Regions from separate parts of the Psychrobacillus sp. INOP01 genome, predicted to be linked through region 1. Evidence: riboswitches for the same ligand, from Rfam matches in the RefSeq annotation. Region 1 holds a riboswitch; the other holds the start of a gene.
The links. A riboswitch is a leader RNA that binds a small molecule or an ion and turns the genes downstream of it on or off. The one in region 1 is predicted to bind FMN.
Positions count from the first base shown of each region.

Region 2: another riboswitch for FMN. It lies ahead of KD050_RS19265 (ECF transporter S component); the one in region 1 lies ahead of ribE (riboflavin synthase).

Region 1 is NZ_CP073315.1:3,698,310-3,708,934, forward strand. It holds gene KD050_RS18040 (MFS transporter) at 1-911, shown strand, start outside; gene KD050_RS18045 (protein adenylyltransferase SelO) at 1,590-3,059, shown strand; gene KD050_RS18050 (YitT family protein) at 3,261-4,121, shown strand; gene KD050_RS18055 (hypothetical protein) at 4,183-4,404, opposite strand; gene KD050_RS18060 (SDR family NAD(P)-dependent oxidoreductase) at 4,563-5,318, shown strand; gene KD050_RS18065 (MarR family transcriptional regulator) at 5,334-5,774, shown strand; FMN riboswitch at 5,950-6,081, shown strand; FMN riboswitch at 6,196-6,327, shown strand; FMN riboswitch at 6,444-6,575, shown strand; gene ribE (riboflavin synthase) at 6,716-7,348, shown strand; partial or broken gene ribB (3,4-dihydroxy-2-butanone-4-phosphate synthase) at 7,361-7,948, shown strand; gene ribE (6,7-dimethyl-8-ribityllumazine synthase) at 7,986-8,450, shown strand; gene KD050_RS18085 (DUF3889 domain-containing protein) at 8,561-8,884, opposite strand; gene KD050_RS18090 (NAD(P)-dependent alcohol dehydrogenase) at 9,113-10,201, shown strand; gene KD050_RS18095 (SDR family NAD(P)-dependent oxidoreductase) at 10,330-10,625, shown strand, end outside.
Region 2 is NZ_CP073315.1:3,914,938-3,925,562, reverse strand. It holds gene KD050_RS19275 (YpbB family protein) at 1-674, opposite strand, end outside; gene KD050_RS19270 (ferredoxin) at 785-1,033, shown strand; gene KD050_RS19265 (ECF transporter S component) at 1,365-1,958, opposite strand; FMN riboswitch at 2,112-2,244, opposite strand; gene KD050_RS19260 (hypothetical protein) at 2,636-3,883, opposite strand; gene sigX (RNA polymerase sigma factor SigX) at 3,876-4,412, opposite strand; gene KD050_RS19250 (ATP-binding protein) at 4,710-6,488, opposite strand; gene KD050_RS19245 (response regulator transcription factor) at 6,481-7,197, opposite strand; gene ccsB (c-type cytochrome biogenesis protein CcsB) at 7,335-8,519, opposite strand; gene KD050_RS19235 (cytochrome c biogenesis protein ResB) at 8,524-10,182, opposite strand; gene resA (thiol-disulfide oxidoreductase ResA) at 10,196-10,625, opposite strand, start outside.

The sequences.
Region 1 (10,625 bases):
GATCTAATTATTGGGTCATTTACTTCATAATCGGATTAATTGGTTTTTTTGATGGGTGTGCCAATCCTATCATGCGGACTTTTCTACCTTATTACGTAGAAGATAGATTACTTGTTAAAGCAAATGGTATGCTGGAAACACTTACACAAATGATTCAAATAGTCGCTTGGCTTTTTGGTGGTCTGTTACTTCTTGCTGTAAGCCCTATCCAAATGATTATGATTGTCAGTTTCTTGTTTTTAATATCAAGTATAACTTTAAGTCTTCTTCAACATGTAAAATATGAAGAAGAAAAAGAAAAAGAAGCTACCTTCTGGTCAAAGCTCACTGAAGGATGGAGAAGTATAGGTGCTACGCCAGTATTAAGAAAGATCATGCAGATGGATATGATTGAGACAATAGCGGGGACAGTGTGGATTGCAGCAATTGTTTACGTATATGTGGAAGAGGTACTTGCAGCAGGAGAACAATGGTGGGGTTTTATAAATGGATCATTTTTTATAGGATTTTTGGTTGGAAGTCTTTACTGTTTAAAATTTCCTGACTTAGTAGAAAAATATAAATTTTATTTTATTTGTTTTGGTGCGCTGATAAGTGGGATGCTGACGATAGTATTCGGCTCTATTAGTCATCCTGTAATTGCTTTATTTCTTTCGGCAAGTATTGGCCTATTCAGCCAAGTAAAAAATATCCCACAGGAAACAGTTATTCAACGAAGTGTTGCTATAGAAAAACTTGTTACTGTATATACCTCACTCGGAACTGTAGGTAGTGGGATATTTGGTGTATCAGCTCTAGTTATCGGAATTACTACTGATCTAATTGGTGTAAGAGCAGTATTTGTTATTTCAGGTTTACTATTGGTTATTGTGACCTTAATTGTTTTTTTGAATAAAAAATTATTTGTTTAGTAATTCATGGGATGCCTTTAATGGGACCTTAAAGAATGAATAATACAACTGATTTCCGTTTCAGGTGGAGACAAAGGAACGAAGGCTAAGAACGCCACCACGCGAGCGCAACGCCTTCGTGACCAACATCCTGTTGGCCTCCGCAGGGTGAGCGATGAACCATCACCGTCGCTTGCGCGTCGATGTGATGGTTCATCTGTCTCACTGATCCTGCCGGAGTCGCCACCTTTCACTACAATCAATTAGTGTGTAGTACTCCACCATAAGATTTAGCCTCGCTTATCGCTTAGATGATAGGATTGTTTTACGGGCAGTTATCTCCCGCTTATGCTTTTGTCGCTTAGGTCAAACATCGAAATGGGAGTGTACTGCCCGTTAAAGCGGGACAAACGCTATAAGATTACCGAAAAAAGGGATGCTGGTTGGTTGTGACGTTAGTCACAACCAACCAGCATCCCTAAAAATTCATTCGGTAATCATATAGCAAAACGTCTGTACAAAGACCTTCGAAAACAATAGAAACAGGGTTTGAACGGAAAGGACAGAGCATCTTTTAGCCCGGTTTTTCTCAAATTATAAGATAGAAGCAAGAAAAGCGTATTTTCACCAAGTAAGTGTATAATAATATAGAGAAAAGTAACAAGTCTGATTTTATCACTATACAGATAGGATGATACGATGACAGAAGATAATATAAAAGTAGGTTGGAACCTGGAAAATACCTATACCAGCCTTCCCCATATAATGTTTACAGCTATTAATGTAAATCCTGTAAGCGATCCAAAATTAGTCATCTTAAATGATGTATTGGCAACTTCGTTAGGGTTAGATACTAACGCACTAAAAAGTAGACAAAGTGTTGAAGAACTCGCAGGTAATCGCGCATTAGAAGGTGGTATACCATTAGCACAGGCTTATGCTGGACATCAATTTGGACATTTTACTATGCTAGGTGATGGAAGAGCTCTATTGCTTGGTGAACAAATTACGCCCTCAGGAGAACTATTTGATATACAGTTGAAAGGCTCTGGTAGGACACCATATTCACGAGGCGGAGATGGTCGAGCAGGACTTGGACCAATGCTACGTGAATATATTATTAGTGAATCTATGCATGGGCTTGGTATTCCAACAACACGTAGCCTCGCCGTAGTCATCACTGGGGAAGATATTATGCGGGAAGTTGTCCAACCCGGTGCTATTATGACGCGTATAGCTGCAAGTCATCTACGAGTAGGTACATTTCAATATGCTGCAAAATGGGGAAGTATAGACGATCTAAAGGCATTAGCAGATTATGCAATAGAGAGACATTATCCAATATTTATGGATAAAGAAAATCGTTATCTTTTATTACTTCAAGAAGTGATTGAACGCCAGGCCGCTTTAATAGCCAAATGGCAACTTGTCGGTTTTATTCATGGAGTGATGAATACTGATAACATGACAATAAGTGGGGAGACAATCGATTATGGTCCATGTGCTTTTATGGACATTTATAACCCTAAAACAGTATTTAGCTCAATTGATACTCATGGTCGTTATGCTTATGAAAATCAACCGAATATTGCCGCTTGGAACTTAGCAAGATTAGCAGAAAGCTTATTGCCTCTTATTCATGAAGACCAGGATGAGGCTCTGGAACAAGCGCAAGAAGCGATGACAACTTTTCCGGAAAAGTATGAAGCACACTGGCTAACAGGAATGGGAAATAAGCTAGGGATTTTTAATATAGAAGAAGAGGATATTTCATTAATTGATAACTTACTTCAACTTTTGAAGAAATATGGAGCAGACTATACTAATACATTCCGCTTATTGACTCTCGGTAAATTAGAAGAGACAGTTTTGGTTGGCAAAAAGGACTTTGAACAGTGGCATGAAACTTGGCAAGCTAGATTAGAAAAACAAGAAGTATCTAAAGAATTTATAAAGCAACTAATGCAAAAAAGTAACCCTGTAGTCATTCCCCGTAATCACCGGGTAGAAGAAGCACTTGAAGCAGCTGTGGTTAAAGAAGACTATAGTGTATTAGAGAATCTTCTTAAAGTAATATCCAACCCTTACGATTATAATTCGGAATATTTGGACTATACTTCACTTCCTCTAGATACCTCAGGACCATACAAAACATTTTGTGGTACCTAATAAAAGCGAAAGACAAGCCTGTAAACGTTATAAGTTTACAGGCTTGTCTTATGGTTGTGTTTCAAATTCACAATTGTATTATGTGTACTAATAGTGCTTGGTAGTAAGATTCTGACTTGTAACCAACCTATTTTTTCTTTAAAATTATAAAATGAACAATCTTTGTTCAATCTGTTTATTATAAGGGAGTTTTTCAAGCGTATGCAAAAGAACAAAGTGGCGGACACAATCCGTAAAATAATTATGATTGTAATAGGTGCAGCAATTGCGGCTTATGCACTTGAAGCAGTTTTAATACCGAACTCAGTTATTGATGGTGGAGTAACAGGAGTTAGTATCATGGGTATGTACTTATTTAACATTCCTCTTGGAGTATTATTATTTGTGTTAAATATTCCGTTTGTGTACTTAGGTTATAAACAAGTCGGTAAAACCTTCGCAATAATGAGTATTATTGGGATTGCATCATTATCTATATCTACAGTTTTAATGCATCATATTGAGCCAATTTTAAGTGCACAGGATCCCTTATTAGTAGTAATTTCTGGTGGTGTTATGCTAGGTGTTGGTATTGGAGTTGTCCTACGTAACGGTGGAGCACTCGATGGAGCAGAAGTTCTCGCAGTCCTTGTTTCTCGCAAAGTACCTTTTTCAGTAGGAGATATTATTCTTTTCATAAATGCGTTTATTTTCGTAGGTGCAGGTTTTATTTATGGATTAGAAAGTGCTCTATATTCAGCTACAACTTATTACATAGCTAAAATTGTTATAGACGTTATTCAAGTAGGACTTGAAAATTCAAAATCTGTTCGGATTGTTAGTAAAAAATCGGAGGAAATTGGTTCTGCAATTCAGGATCGTTTAGGTCGTGGTGTTACATATTCCAGTGGCCGTGGTGGTTTTTCTAATGAAACAATGGACATTGTCACATGTGTAATCACTCGAATGGAAGAAAACAAATTAATAACGATTATTAAAGAAATGGACCCAACTGCTTTTGTTGTTATCACTGAAGTGGCAGAAGTAAGAGGTGGTAGCTTCAAAAAACGAGATATTCACTAATACAAAATACCCGTTAAATGAGTATTTAATCATTTAACGGGTATTTATTGTATAGAAATTATTATCGTTTTTTCTTCCCAAGATCCTTAATAGAAGTTTTATTTTTATCCACAACTTTTTCAAATTCTACTTGTACTCGGATACCATTTTCTTCTGTTTCTTGAACGCTAATTATTTTGCCTTTTCTTCCTTTAATTTTTAGTTCCTCATCTACTGCAGGGATAACTCTTAATACTTGAGTTAAAACAATTATATTTTTCTCCATAAAATGAACTGCAAACATTTCCATTTCCCCCTTTTTTTCTAAATTAGAATCTATGTATTTTATGATTTTCTAAAAGATATAGAACTTCGATAAGTTATAAAACATATTAGTTTATCGATAAATAGTTTAGTGTTAAACTATATTGGAAATAAAAATTTATTAAAGGAGTGTTACGAATGAGTAAACTTCAAGACAAAGTTGTAATTATTACTGGTGGTGCCGGAGGAATTGGGTTCGGAATGGCAAAAGCAATGGTGAAAGAAGGAGCAATCGTTACGATTGTAGATGTTAATGATGAAACAGGAAATGCAAGTGAAAAATTATTGCAAGAAATTTCTCCAAAATCTATGTTTGTAAAAGCTGATCTTATGGATCGTGAAAACTTACCTAATATCATTAAAACAGTAGTTGATAAGTACGGTAAGATAGATGTACTTGTGAATAATGCACATGCATCGAAACAATTGACGTTTGAGAACATTACACAAGCTGATCTAGACCTATCATTTGGTACTGGATTTTATCCTACATTCTATTTGATGCAGGCAGCACTTCCTTATCTAAAAGAAACGAAAGGAAATATTATTAACTTTGCTTCTGGAGCAGGGCTGGCCGGGCATGAAACACAAGCGGCATATGCAGCTGCAAAAGAAGCTATTCGCGGAATATCTCGAGTTGCAGCAAATGAATGGGGTCGCTTTGGCATTAATGTAAATATCATTAGTCCGCTGGCAAACTCAGAAGGGGTACAAGCATGGGCACAAGCACAACCTGAATATTATGAATCTGTAGTAAGTAAAATTCCAATGGGTCGCTTTGGTGATGTGGAAGAGGATATTGGTCGTGTAGCTGTGTTTTTAGCAAGTGAGGACTCTAGGTATATGACAGGTCAAACAATGATGGTGGATGGCGGATCCATCATGCTCCGCTAAATAAGAGTGATTTGTATGGAAAAAACAAATTTATTTAAACTTATTCATTCAAGTGAATTAATTTCAAACGAAAATATTGTCAAGTTTTCCTCTAAGTTTGCATATCCAGTTGGAATATCAGCAATTTTAGTATTAGCTCAGTTACGTACAAATGGACCGAAAAAACAAAGTGAATTAGCAGACATTCTTCAATATTCAAAAGGAGCAATAACCAATATTTCATCAAAACTTGTGAAATTTGAGCTTGCTGAACGACTGTATGATGAAGAAGATCGCAGGACGATCCATCTGAAGATAACCGCTAAAGGTCAATCAGCTCTAATTGAAGCACAAAAACTAGGTGAAGAAATATATGTGGAGTTATTTGAAGAATTAACCGAGGAGGAGCTTGACCAATATTTAAGCATACAGAAGAAAATATTAAATGGTATGAAAAATAAAAGATTGTCAATATAACCTTCTATTTACACAAATTTGTAATTCGTCAATTACCTTTAAATGAGGGAATTGGCGTTTTTTTATATCGTTTTCTTATTTTATTATTTTTTAGATAAGGGTGAGTCATCGTAATAAAAGTCTAACTTCCTTGCAAATAAATTCAAGTCTTGCTATTCTAATATCAGTTAAATAAATTATCCTTCGGGGTCGGGTGAAAGTCCCAATCGACAGTAAGAGAGTAATCTCGGAGCCTGTGAGCCGTAAAACGCATGATTTGGTGTGAATCCAAAGCCGACAGTTACAGTCTGGATGGGAGAAGGAGTAGGTCGCCTATTGTCTAGGTTTTTTTAGTTCTGCTAAAAAGACTTAACGAAAGGGCTTATTAAAGTATGACTTCTCTCGCATCCGATAAATTTTGGATGCGTTTTTTAATTGAATAATTATCCTTCGGGGTCGGGTGAAAGTCCCAATCGACAGTAAGAGAGTAATCTCAGAGCCTGTGAGCCGTAAAACGCATGATTTGGTGTGAGTCCAAAGCCGACAGTTACAGTCTGGATGGGAGAAGGAGTAGGTCGCCTATTGTCTAGGTTTTTTTAGTTCTGCTAAAAAAAAACGTAACGAAAGGGCTTATTAAAGTATGACTTCTCTCGCATCCGATAAATTTTGGATGCGTTTTTTAATTGAATAATTATCCTTCGGGGTCGGGTGAAAGTCCCAATCGACAGTAAGAGAGTAATCTCAGAGCCTGTGAGCCGTAAAACGCATGATTTGGTGTAAATCCAAAGCCGACAGTTACAGTCTGGATGGGAGAAGGAGTAGTTCAATGCTTTTTGAGAGTTAATGACAAAAGGCTTATTTGAATCTACCTAATTTTCCTCCGACACCTATGTGTACGGAGTTTTTTATTTATATGGGATTTACAATTTTCGCCTTAAAATACTTAGTAAAAGGAGGAAGCAATGTTTACAGGAATTATTGAAGAGCTAGGCACAGTAAAGAACGTTCAAAAAAGTGCAAGCAGTATGCAACTTGTTATACGTGCCGAACGAATTTTAGAAGACATAAAATTAGGTGATAGTATCGCAGTGAATGGTGTTTGTTTAACAGTAATTGAGTTTTCACAATTCCAATTTACAGTAGATGTTATGCCAGAAACGTTTCACGCGACTACAACAAAATTATTAAACAGTGGTTCAGCTGTAAACTTAGAAAGAGCAATGGCGGCAAATGGTCGATTTGGTGGTCATTTCGTTTCAGGGCACGTTGACGGAGTCGGTACAATTTTGAAGAAACGTCCTACTGCAAATGCAGTTTATATTGATATAAGTGTACCAGAAGAAGTGAGTCACTTTTGTATACCAAAGGGCTCCATTACGATTGATGGCACAAGCTTAACGATTTTTGAAATAAATAAATCGACAATAACCGTGTCCCTAATTCCCCATACAAATAAGGAGACCGTCCTAGGGATGAAAAAAGAGCGTGAACTAGTCAATATTGAATGTGACATGCTAGGAAAGTATATGCATCAATATGTTACAAATAAGGAATCGACTATTACACGAGATTTTTTAAAGCAGAACGGTTTTTAAGGAGATAATAACATGCTAAATACGATAGAAGAAGCAATTTCGGATCTAAAACAAGGAAAGCTCATTATTTTAGTAGATGATGAAAACCGCGAAAACGAAGGTGATTTCCTTTGCTTAGCAGAATTTGCAACACCAGAAAATATTAATTTCATGGCCAAGTATGGTCGAGGATTGATTTGTATGCCAATTCATGAGGAAATCGCACAGGAATTGCAATTACAACCGATGGTTTCTAACAATACAGATTTTCATCAAACTGCATTCACTGTGTCGATTGATCACGAGACCACATCTACAGGTATTAGTGCATTCGATCGTTCAGAAACAATGCTGCAAGTCATTAATCCACAAGCAAGTGCACTTCAATTTAAGCGACCTGGACATGTCTTCCCACTAATTGCAAAGCCTGGTGGTGTATTAGAAAGACGTGGACATACAGAGGCTGCAGTGGATTTTGGAACACTTTGTGCTTCAGCTAAAGCAGGTGTAATTTGTGAAATTATGAAAGATGACGGATCAATGGCACGTCTACCGGATTTACTTGAATTTGCCCAACAATTCCATATGAAAATTGTAACAATCGAAGAATTATCAAGTTATTTAATAAATATTAAAGCTAGCTAAAGGAGAGAATAAAATGGTAAAAACAATAGAAGCAAATTTAATTGGCACAGATTTGAAAATAGGTATTGTCGTAGGGCGTTTTAATGATTTCATCAATGCAAAGTTAGTTGATGGTGCAATTGATGGATTAAAACGTCATGGAATAGCAGATGATAACATTGAGGTTGCTTGGGTTCCTGGTGTATTTGAAGTTCCTTTTATTGCGAAAAAAATGGCTGAATCCCATAATTACGATGCTGTCATTGGTCTTGGAACTGTAATAAGAGGATCTACCACACACTATGATTATGTATGCAATGAGGCGGCAAAAGGAATTGCACAGGTAGGTTTACAAACTGGGGTACCGGTTATTTTCGGTATTGTTACAACAGAATCCATTGAGCAAGCAATAGAACGGGCAGGTACAAAAGCTGGAAACAAAGGATACGATGCAGCAATCTCAGCTATTGAGATGGCAAACCTTTTGAAAATAATGTAACTTCCGAGTCGTAATGTGAGAGAAAGCCAATGACATGCATGATTGGCTTTCTTAATAATTTTAGTGCTAATGTCTAAAAAACAATGAACAAAATAGTGCTTAAATTTATCCTAAATTTCTTGGATTTGAATATTAAGTAGCTCATCAGTCTCTGTCTTAAATTCAATTTTTACAGAGACTCCAAATTCTTTGTCACTATCTTTTAACCATAATCTAAATTTTTCAATTGTAGTATTTCCTTTAGATTCTCTTCCTTCGTGGAGGTAGTCAATAATACTCGCATTGGGATATTTGGATTGAGTTTCTTTTATAGCGAGCTGTCCCCACTTAGCGTAGGCAGGTATTTCTTGTTGTGCGAGAGCAATTGTAGGTATATGTGTTGAAACTGATTGGGTGGAAGCGATAATTCCAAATGCAACAACTATTTTCTGCATAATTGATTTCATCTCCTTTACCTTAGGATGTGTCATTTACTATAAATCATTCTGTATCTAGTATGTTTACTGAAAAACAACACACAACTATAATGTATATACATTTAGAAATAAAGTACTCCCACTTAAATTCTAATCTTTATAATTGCTTTACTAAGAAAGGAAATATATGATGTTTATGTAGGTAAATAATTTTTTGTATCACAATTATAGTGGAGGTTACATGTCATGAAAATTAAAGCAGCAGTTACACCGGGACAAGGGGAAGCATTCCAAATTGAAGAAGTTGATCTTGCTAATCCAAAATCAAACGAGGTATTAGTGAAAATTGTTGCAACCGGTGTTTGTCATACAGATGCAGTTGCACGTGATTTAGCAATTGCTCCACTTCCAGCTGTACTTGGTCACGAAGGATCAGGAATTATTGAACAAGTTGGTGATGGGGTTAAGGGACTAGAGGTTGGTGATCATGTTGTCCTATCTTTTGCTCATTGTGGTTCTTGCTCGAATTGTTTAACAGGACATCCAACAGTTTGCGAAACGTTTAATGATTTAAACTTTGGTGGAGTTCATGATGATAATACAAAAAGGTTAAGTAAAGACGGAGTTGAACTTTCAACGTTCTTTGGACAATCTGCTTTTGGGACATATGCAATTGCACACGAACGTAATGTTATTAAAGTAGACAAAGATGTAGATTTGGCATTACTAGGACCTCTAGGGTGTGGAATTCAAACAGGTGCAGGTACTGTTCTTAACCGTATCCAGCCTGAATTTGGTTCGTCAATCGTAATTTACGGAAGTGGAGCTGTTGGTTTATCAGCAATAATGGCAGCAAAAATTGTTGGCTGCAAGCATATTATTGCTGTGGATGTACATGATTCACGTCTTGAATTAGCCAAAGAGTTAGGAGCAACACATACATTGAACGGACGTAACGTAGATGTAGTGGCAGAAGTGAAGGCCATTACTAATGGTGGTTCTAATTATGCAGTTGAAACAACAGGTGTACCTCCAGTCGTTAAACAAAGCTTAAATGCCCTTCGCCCTCTTGGTACTTGTGCAATTGTTGGGGTAACACCAGAAATGCCAATAGATATACATAATGATTTAATGGCAGAAGGTAAAACAATGATGGGGGTTATCGAAGGAGATTCAGTGCCACGAGTATTCATACCAGAACTTGTTGCATACTACAAAGCAGGGAAGTTCCCATTTGATAAACTAGTAAAATTCTATGACTTCGATCAAATTAACGAAGCTTTCGAAGATTCTAAATCTGGTATTGCAATTAAACCTATATTAAAAATTAGCTAATTCATAAACCCAGTACATATTTTAGTGTACTGGGGTTTTATATGACCTGAGCAATAATTCTGACAAATGATAAACTTGTAATATAATGAAAGATGAACAAGATTACTGAATTAGAGGAGGGCAACACTATGGAATTAGGGTTATCAGGAAAAGTAGCGATAGTAACTGGTTCAAGTAAAGGGATAGGTTTACAAACTGCTTTACAATTAGTCCAAGAAGGAGCTAATGTAGTTCTTTGCGCACGTGGAGAAGAAGAATTAAAAGAAGCAGCAGCGTTCATTAAAAGTGAAACTGGAACAGAGGTATTAATTGCTCCTGCTGATATTACAAAAGAGGATGCGTGTAAAGAAATTGTTCAAAAAACAGTAGATCGTTATGGACGTATTGATATTTTAGTTAATAATGCCGGTACTTCGTCCGCGAA
Region 2 (10,625 bases), 220 kb from region 1:
ATATTGTCTAACATACAATGTAAGCATTCTAAAAAAGTAATTTTGATATCCAAATCAGTCATTTGATAGTAGCGAGCCAGTTGTTCCCATGTCAAACCAGTTTTGTTATAGCCGCTGAATCTATAAACAAATAATGTTCTGTGTATGTCATCTAAAGTAGAATTTTCAAGTAAATGAAATATTTCTTGCTTAATATCATTCTTTAAGTTGGAGTGACGAAAATTATGCTGAATTAAAAAGTCTTTAACAAAATGCTGATTAGCAATATCCTTTTGATTTGGTACAAATTTTTTCTCATTTGCTTGAAACTGTGATAGCGTTTGGACAACCAAGTCGATTCTTTTCCAAAAGATTTGTTCCTTACCTCTATATTGCCAACCGTTTAAGCGAAGCTTTTTATCTTGAGGTAATGCTTTTACTCCTTTGTTAGTTATATAGACAAGTGATTCGTTTAACTGGATAAACTCTTCTTTAAACAAATCATTAATCGCTGTATCATAATCTTCCTTCGATAATTGTGGAAGGATAGAGAAAAAAGCATGAAGTTGAAAATATGTCACATCTTGAATAGTTTGCCCTGACTTTTTGCCTTTTAATAAATAATATGGAGCATTCTCAGAACGTTGACCGGTTATTTTATGTATAATAAATAGTAATATTTGATGAAAATGCATAGGAATACCTCTCTTTTCTGAAGTATTTTGGTTGAAATGTATGGAAAACATCTTTAGAATGAATACGATAGCATATTCGTTTTAGTAGTTACAAAGGAGAGAATATAATAATGGCAAAATATACAATTGTAGATAAAGATACATGTATTGCATGCGGAGCTTGTGGAGCCGCTGCCCCAGATATTTATGATTATGATGATGAAGGTATTGCCTTCGTTATTTTAGATGATAACATGGGTACAACAGAAGTTCCAGAAGAACTAATGGAGGATATGGAAGATGCATTTGAGGGTTGTCCTACTGATTCTATTAAAGTAGCAGATGAGTCTTTCGAAGGCGACGCACTGAAATACGAATAGTATATTGAATGGTGGTTGTGACTTTGTCATGATCACCATTTTTTAAAGATTAAGAAAGTATATAATAATGTCTTGTAACCACTGAATTCATGATAGTTTAAATAATGAATAGTACTAGTGATTTCCATTTCAGATGGAGACAAAGGAACGCTGGCTAAGACGCCACCTCGTGTGGCAACGCCTTCGTGACCAACATCCTGTTGGCCTACGCGTGGAACGGAAATCAGAGTATTACACTCCAAATTACTCTGATTGGAGCATTTTCTCTTAATCACTTCATTTTTTTCCTCTTAAAAAAGGTTGTTCCTCCTAATGGAGAAACAACCTTTTGTTAATTTGTATTAGGTTTCATATATGAATTAGTTACCTTATCAAGCAATGGTTTCATTCGTTTGAATAATACAATCATCACAATAGTTACTAATATACCTTTAATCAAATTAAAAGGTAATATACCGAATATGATAGTATTAAACAAGGCAGAACCTGTTTCCATTGGGAAATTTAAGAAATAAGTGTACATAGGTAAGAACACATAATAATTTAATACACTCATTCCAATCGCCATAGAGACTGTACCTGCTCCAAGACCAACCATAATCCCTTTTGACGTAGTAACTTTACGGTAAATCAGATACACAGGTGCTAAAAACAATATACTAGTTACAAAGTTAGCCATATGTCCCACAGGTACACCAGTTGGACTCCCTGCAAATAGCCAATCTAACACATTTTTTAAAAATGCAACTAGAATTCCTGCTACCGGACCCATCGTGATTGCAGCGATTAAAGCTGGTATATCACTAAAGTCCACCTTCAAATAAGCCGGTAAAACCGGTAATGGAAATGCAAGTAGCATTAAAACAAAAGAAATACTACTAAGCATTGCGACTGCTATAAGCATCCGCGTTTTGCCTTTTAACATAAAATCCTCTCTCCTTTTGCGATTCACTCCACAAGAAGAAAGGTTCAGCACGTTTGCATACTTAAAGAATCCCTTGAACTAATAAAGTCCAAGGGAGAAACAAGGTACACTTAAATAAGCGTATCCGTATAAGCATACGAAAAACGACTGCACCTTCACCTTCTCCCATCCAGACTATACTGTCGGCTTTGGAATTTAACCAAATCAACCTGTTAAGGTTCGCGGGCTGAAGAAATAAATTTCTAATACCGCCGGTCGGGAATTGCACCCTGCCCCGAAGATGAATCAATATTTTATTGTCCTTCAAGAATTATCTTGAATTAATAACATTTTATCAAATAAAAACAATATATGCAACAGACCTGTTTGTAATTAGGAAACAGCTTAATATGTTTTGTTTCAAAACAATTAATAATCCATAATCCAGAAAAATTTATAACCTTTTCCGACTAATTTACACTGATTCATAGAAGTTACATGGGCTATAATAACAAATATATTGGTTATTTCGCATTATTTGTGGGTTATATGTGAACCTGAATGGGCGGGCTTTCGACTCTTTTTTACTCCTCGGTAGGTTATTTATGGGCTATTTGCACAATTTCTATTAGGTTGAAAAGCACTTCAAAACAAAAAATGCCATGCTTAATTTAATAAGCAATGGCATTTTACGAAATTTATTTGGTTTGCATAGTAAAACCATTCGGTCCAATTGGAACTGGAAGTGGGCTAGTCATATCTATTCCATTCCAATTTTCTTGTACGACATTCTCTAATTGAATGGATTGATTAAAGCTTGCAGCTGTTAAGGAAAAAGCTTCTATAAATCGAGATGCCTCACCCGCATCAAATGATTCCAAGTTTAAAGGTTCATCGAAGTGCACTACAAAACCTTTATCCTCTTGTACTGTATAAGTAACATCATTCGGTATAACAGAAGTATAAATATCATTTTCCGGATTTTTCATACCTATCAAAGCTTCTGTTAGTGTAGTGAATGTATTATTAAAATTAGGTGTTAAATAAGTCTCTTCGTTAAAAGCCTTATACGCAAAATAATTTACCTTTTTCTCTGAACCTGTTAATACCACAGGTTCATCTAAAGTCCCGACCTGATCCCATTCAATCGGTGAGCCGTCTTCATTTACTCTTAATAATGAATCAAAATCACTAAAAATTTCATTGATAGAAGAGAGATATGGTGCCGCTGCTCCAGGGGCAGTATCGTAACCATGATCTACTGGTAAATAATGCTTTAACATTTTACCATCAACCAAAAAGTAGCCTTTGTAAGGATGATATTCTTGGAATCCAAGGGAAGTTTCATCAATCCCAAACGCATATTTTTCATATAGCTCCAAGCTATTCGGTGTCTTGCTTGGAAAATTATTTTCTATTTGTTCCTTAGGAATTACAATCGTGATTGGTACAGAAAGAGCATTTTCTAACAGAGAAAAATGAAAAACTGTTCCGCCATTTAAATCATTCTCGTAAACTGAAGTATATGGACTACCAAGCGGAACTATTTCAAACGGAGCCGCTACTTTTCCAGACATAACCGACATATCATTTGACTTTTCCTCTTCTACGTCACCAACAGTGGCTTCTTCATATATTTCCATCGTTCTCATATTATCGTTTGCCGTTGATGACTCTGCAGCCTTATCATTGGTGGAACTCTCATTATTATTTATATATGAGGAGACGAGAACTGTTAATATTAATACGGATGCTACGGAAATGATATAAGGCATCCATTTATTCATTGAAACTCCTATACGCTTCCTATTTTCAGTTTTCTCCTGAGTTTCTATCTCCGACTTTATCCGTTGGTATATTTCATCCTTCGAGCGTTTATCTGTAAACTTAGGCATATTATTTAATAGTTCATCTAATACACGATCTTCTGGTTTTTTCTCACTCATGATGAACATCTGCCTCCTTTTGCTTATCAGATAATCGCTCACGAAGTGCTTTTATTGCACGATGTTGCGTTGTCTTCACTTTCCCTTCCGACCAATTTAGAATTTCTGACGTTTCCGCAATCGAAAGCTCCTGGAAATACCGCATGATAATTACCATTTTCTGATCCCCAGTACAATCATCCAATGCAACTAATAATGTTCTCATCTCATCATTAAGTTGTACTAAATCTTCCGGTAGCATATCTGAAGATGCAAGTTGCATCGTTTCCCAGTCAAATGAGTCGAATAACCTCTTTTTTCTGACGGCCTGTTTTCTAAAATGGTCAATTGCTATATTTTTTGCTATTGAAAATAACCATGTTTTTTCTGAACTTTTTCCCTCGAAGCTACTATAAGCTTTAAGTACTCGTACATATACTTCTTGGACCAAGTCTTCCGCAGTTTGTCTATTTTTCACCAAATATATGAGAAACTGAAAAACATCTTGATGATATGTATCATACAAGCGGTGGAAAACGGAGTCATTCATAGGCTCCCCCCGTTCTTTCAATTAGTCGTTTCAAGTCCGTTTTTGTTACACGGCTTTTATCACTTATTTACGGGCAGGCCGATTCAAGTCGCCACGTCCTATGGCAACATCGGCAATAGTACGTCCTGTACGTTTTAGGACACACACTTCAAGGCTAGGTCTTAGCAACCAAGTTTAAGTGGGAGAGATAACTGCGAGCTACGGGACAATAAGATGACATTGCAGCATAACGCTACGTTATAGCCTAAATCTTATTTACAATCAGTGGAGATGAAGAATCCCACACTGATTGAAGGTTCACTTTATTGGTAAATTTATAATAAAGGATGTACCTACCCCTATCTCGCTTTCTGCAGTTAAGACACCATCATGTCTTTCCACAATATTTTTTGCGATAGCCAATCCTAAGCCAGTGCCACTTTTTCCTCTTGTTCTAGCCTTATCAGCTTTATAAAAACGTTCGAAGACATAAGGAAGATCTTCTTTTGGAATCCCATACCCAGTGTCAATTACCTTTATAACAAATTGAGCATCTGTCTTACTTATTTGGACGGTAACAGAGCCATTCTCTTTCGTATGCCTAAGAGCATTATCGATCAAATTAGTTAGCACTTGTTCCATTCGGTCCTCATCAAGTTCCATCAACAAGTCTTCTGTTAAGTTATGCTCAAAGTTCAATCTAATATCTTTTTCTTTGGCAACCTGATCAAATTTTTGTGTTATTCGTTCAAATGTCGGAACAACAGAAACTTTCTCTTTATAAATACTCAAATAACCTGATTCTAGGCGTGCCAAGTCTAACAATTCAGTTACTAGTCTTCCCATTCGCTTAGACTCATCATATATAATACGGATCATTTCATTTTTATCGTCTTCGGTTGTTATGACATTATCTATTATTGCTTCTGAATAGCCTTGAAGCATCGAAATAGGTGTTCTGAGCTCATGCGAAACGTTGGCTATAAAATCTGATCTCATTTTATCTAAACGATGCTGTTCGGTCATATCACGAAGCACAATTACCGCACCACGCACAGCATTACCACTTGTGAATAACAGACTAATAGATGCAGCAAAATAGGATCCTTTAATCTCTAGCTTTTCATCAAACTCTTCTTGTACATCAAAGACATATTCCAAAAGATGATGTAGTTCTGCAGGTAACTTCGAATCTTCTAATGTTTCTGCATTTTTATACCACTTATCGAATAATAAATCTGCCTGCGGATTACTAACTTGAACTTCAAATTTAGTATCAAATGTAATAACCGCATCTGTCATAGATGTTAGTATACTCGCTAATTGCTCCTTCTCTTGATTGATCACTTCTACATGGTGCTTCAATTGTTTGCCCATTTGGTTAAATGCGATTCCTAGTTCCCCAATTTCATCCTTCTGAAGATAAGGAACTTTTGTTTCAAAATTACCTTTAGCTAATTGAATCGCAGCTTCCCTCATAGATCTTAGAGGTAAAGTAATACGAGAAGTTAAGAAAAAAGTAAACATTGTAGTTAGTAGTAATGCGATAAATCCTGATAAGAAAACAATTTTCGTCGTACTATTCGTCGTCTTACTAACAACTTCTAAGCTTTGATAAATAAATACAGCGCCATGAATATTTTTATTGGATTCAAGTGGTGTAGCTAGAATAATATAATCTTCCATCCGATCCTCACTATTCATAGCAGGCATCAGCATTTTCTTCACGATTGGCTCATCGGATGTGTATATTTTAGACAATTGCTTATCATCCAATATCTTTTTTTGTACTACCTCTTTGTTCAACCCTTCATGGACAGATAAAAAAATGGATTCTGAATTTCGAACAATTAAAGTGTTAGTTTCTGTGCCTAAAATATCTTGTATTATTTCAAACGAATCTTCTACATTATCATGCTGCTCAACAATTTTACCGATAGTTATTGCCTCTTTACGAAGTGATTCCTCCGCCTGCTCTGTGTGGAAATCTCCAAGAAATTCAAGTAGTAAAACGGTTACAATAAATAACACAAATAAGACGAGAAGCAGTATGGTTCCCCATAGCTTCCCGACAACACTATTCCAAATCCTATTCATTTACTACCTCAAATTTGTATCCGACACCCCACACAGTAACAATCATTTTAGCAGACTTTTCAGAAACTCTGTTTAACTTTTCGCGTAACCGTTTTACATGAGTGTCAACAGTTCTTAAATCCCCGAAGAAATCATAATGCCACACTTCTTTTAATAATTGCTCGCGATCAAATACTTTGTCTGGTGCTTTCGCTAAGAAATAAAGTAATTCATATTCTTTAGGAGTTAAACCTACTTCAACACCATCCGCAGTAACTCTATGCGCATCATGATCTATCGTTAGATGCGGAAACACTACTATTTCTTTAGAAATAGACGTTCCTTGTGAAGGTGCAAAAGCTGTAGAACGCTTCAAAAGAGCTTTTACTCGTAACACTACCTCTCTTGGGCTGAACGGTTTGACTATATAATCATCTGCTCCCAGTTCAAAACCTTCCACGCGGTTAGCCTCTTCACCTTTAGCTGTCAATAATATGATTGGTGTTTCTTTATGCATGCGTAGCTCCGTCATCATTTCAATGCCATCTTTTTCGGGCATCATTATATCTAAAAGGATGCAATTATACTCAAATTCTAATGCGAGCTGTAATGCAACTTCTCCATTTTCAGCTTCTTCTACTTCATAGCCTTCTCGTTCTAAATACATTTTCAATAGACGACGAATACGTTCTTCATCCTCAACTACTAAAAGTTTAATTGTGTCAGACATAGTTTTATCAAACCTTTCTATCAACATCTACTTTATATTGTACAATTACTGTACCCAAAATGAAAGAAAAGCTCTTCCTCCTGTTAACTAAAGAGTAAAGAGCTTTCTAATTGAGCACTGGACTAATCTATTTGTTTTTATGCATAAGAATGTAATCCCGCTAAAATTAGATTTACAGCGATTAAGTTAAACATAATTATGATAAAACCAATTAAAGCAATCCAAGCCGACTTCTTACCTTCCCAGCCTTTTGATAAACGAAGATGTAAGAACACTGCGTAGAATAAGAACGTGATAAGCGCCCATACTTCTTTTGGATCCCAGCCCCAAAAACGTGACCAAGCTTCATGCGCCCATATCATGGCAAATACTAATGCTCCAAGTGTAAACACAGGAAAACCGATTAATACTGATCGATACCCGATTTCATCCATCAATTGAGAATTAGACTTTTTCGTAAGTGGTTGTAATATAACCGAAATACGTTTACGTAATATTAAACGAAGTAACACATAAATTACTGTACCAAATAGGATAGACCAAACAACTGTAGTCAGTTTTTTGGCATTTACTAACGGAGGCATTTCCACAAGGGGGTCCATTGCACCGTCTGTAATTGCTTCTGATTCATTCATACCGAATAGAGCTGGCATTGTGTATTCAATTGTATGTTGTGTTTCATCTTTACTTATATAGTTGTATTCTGCACTGTAATTCATAATTGAAAACGATAAAGTAGAAACAACAAACCCTACAACAAGCACTAAAACGTACATAACTGCTTCAATCCAAAAACGTTCCTTGGATTTTTTCGTCAGATCAATATTTTTCAATAAATAAACAAACCCTGCTACAGCGCTGATCGCTAAAATTGCCTCACCCATTGCTGCAGTAATTACGTGAATAGTCAGCCAGTAGCTTTTTAATGCTGGTATTAAAGGAGTAATTTCTGTCGGGAACATACTTGCATATGCAATGATTAGTACGGCAATAGGTAAAGCAAACAATCCAAGAGCAGGTGCTTTATATATGAAGTAAATAAGAATAAATGCTCCTACAATCATCATTCCAAATGCAGCAGTAAACTCAAATAGGTTACTTACAGGAGCGTGTCCTGCAGCAATCCATCTAGTGATAAAATAACCAAGATTAGCTATAAATCCTAAGATGGTAACGCTAATTGCTAATTTACCCCATCTATCAAATGATTGTGTGGACTGAGCAGTCGAAGATTTGACTGCTCCTCCAAATAAAAACGTAGCAACTAGGTACGCTACGAAAGCTACAAATAATAAGGTACTACTTAAAGATGCCATATCCATTTTATTAAACCCCTTCGCCTTTATCCACTTTTTCTTCTAAAGATTCTAAATCCTGTTGATCTAGATATTCAGGAAGATGAGCTGCTTCAACAACTTTGTCCAAATCTCTCTTAACACTTAACCAGTTTTTGTTTGTATGCGCAGCAACAACAGTCTGTCCATCTTCTAATAATTGAATCCAGATTCGACGATGATTCCAGTACGAGCCTTGTGCTACTCCAATCATGAAGATAAGACCTCCTAGCGCGAGAATTGGAAGTGTTAAATCCTTACGAACTGTTAATCCAGACACATCTCTAGTCTCTACACTTTGGAAAGCAATTTTATGTTGGTTTTCCCCAAGTGGTTCTACCGTTTCCTTAATCATGACAAAACTTGTTTCCCCTTTAGGGAATTCTGGACTATACATTTTAACTAAAAATGCAGGGTTGTTCGGAAGTGGTGATTGAGATTGTGGAACCCCTTCTTCAAAGCCAGTAAAATCTGCGTAATAATCCATAATCTCGACTTTATAACCCTCGTCCAATTCATACATAGGCTGAGGATCTGCAAGATCAATTGTAAATTCGCCAAATGATTGTTGTGTTTCTTTATCTTGTAACTGGAATGTCATTGTTGCCAATTCATCCAATCGGAAGTCCATTTGGAACACTGAAAAGTTATCAAATTTAATCGGCTTATTTACTTGAATGGATACTTCTTTTTCAAATGTTAAGTCCTCTGTATGTCCTGCTACAGAATCTTCTGGACCCTTATACAAGGCAACATCTGTTTGATAGTTCTTCGCAATAGTACCCACTCGATCAATTGCCTCACCATAAACTTCTTTGGACTCCTCTTTTGAGTATGTCTCATATATGAATTCCTTACTTTCTAAGAAATACCCGTCTGTTTCGGGCACATAAAGTGTTTCTCCTTCACGTAACCACATAGTTTCATCGACATAAAAACCTGGAAGAGCACGAAGCATTACACCAAAAAGGAATATAATGAGACCTAAATGGTTCACATAAGGACCCCAGCGTGAAAAGCGTCCTCGTTCTGCTAAGATAGCATTACCTTCACGTTTTACATTGTATTTAAGTGCTTTAAGTTTTTCTTCTGCTTTTAGTAAAGAATCTTCTGTAACATCAGCTTTACCAATTCCAAAAACTCGTTGACGTTTTAAGAAACTAAAATGTCTTTTCGTCTTTTGTTTTTTCAGAGATTTATAAAGAGGTATAACTCTATCTAAACTTGCGATAACTAAAGAAATACCTAGCATACCAACTAATACCTGAAACCACCAAGAGCTATATAAGTCCGATAATCCAAGCTCATAATACAATGTTCCAAACCAACCATAAATTCTCTCATAATATGCTGCAATATCCGTTTCATTTGTTGCAGGCACATAAAATACTTGTGGAAGTATAGTTCCAATTGCAGCTGCCACTAAGATGGCAACGATTATCCACATACCTACTTTTACACTGGAAAAGAAATTCCATACTTTATCAATTATCGTCTTATTATACGTTTGAGACCGTCTTGCAGATCCTTCATAGCGCATATCTACAATTTTTTTTCCTTTTGTCTCTTCATTTAATGGACGACCACAGCTCTCACATAATTCTGTACCAGCTGGATTTACATTGCCACATGCACAAACTATCTTGTCCATCTTTAAGACTCCTTCATGAAGGTTTAATTTGATCCATAAAATTCGCAATATCTTCTTCTGTCATTTCGCCTTTAATAATTTTTTCAATCTTACCTTCTGGGTTGATCAAAAAAGTAGTTGGCAGCGGATCAATATTATACGATTCCATTACACTTTTATTGCGATCAATTGCTATAGGAAAAGTTAAACCATATCGATTTGAAAAACTATTTACCTTAAGATCTGATTCTCCAATATTAATGGCCAGTGTTTGGACACCCTTATTAGTAAACTCTCCGTATTGGTTGTCCATTGCCGGCATCTCTTTTGCACATGGCTTACACCATGTACCCCAAAAATTCAGAAATACGCCTTGTCCTTTATAATCAGACAAACGCCTTTCCGTGCCATCCATATCTACTAATACAAAGTCCGGTGCTTTATCGCCTACTTGTAATACAGCA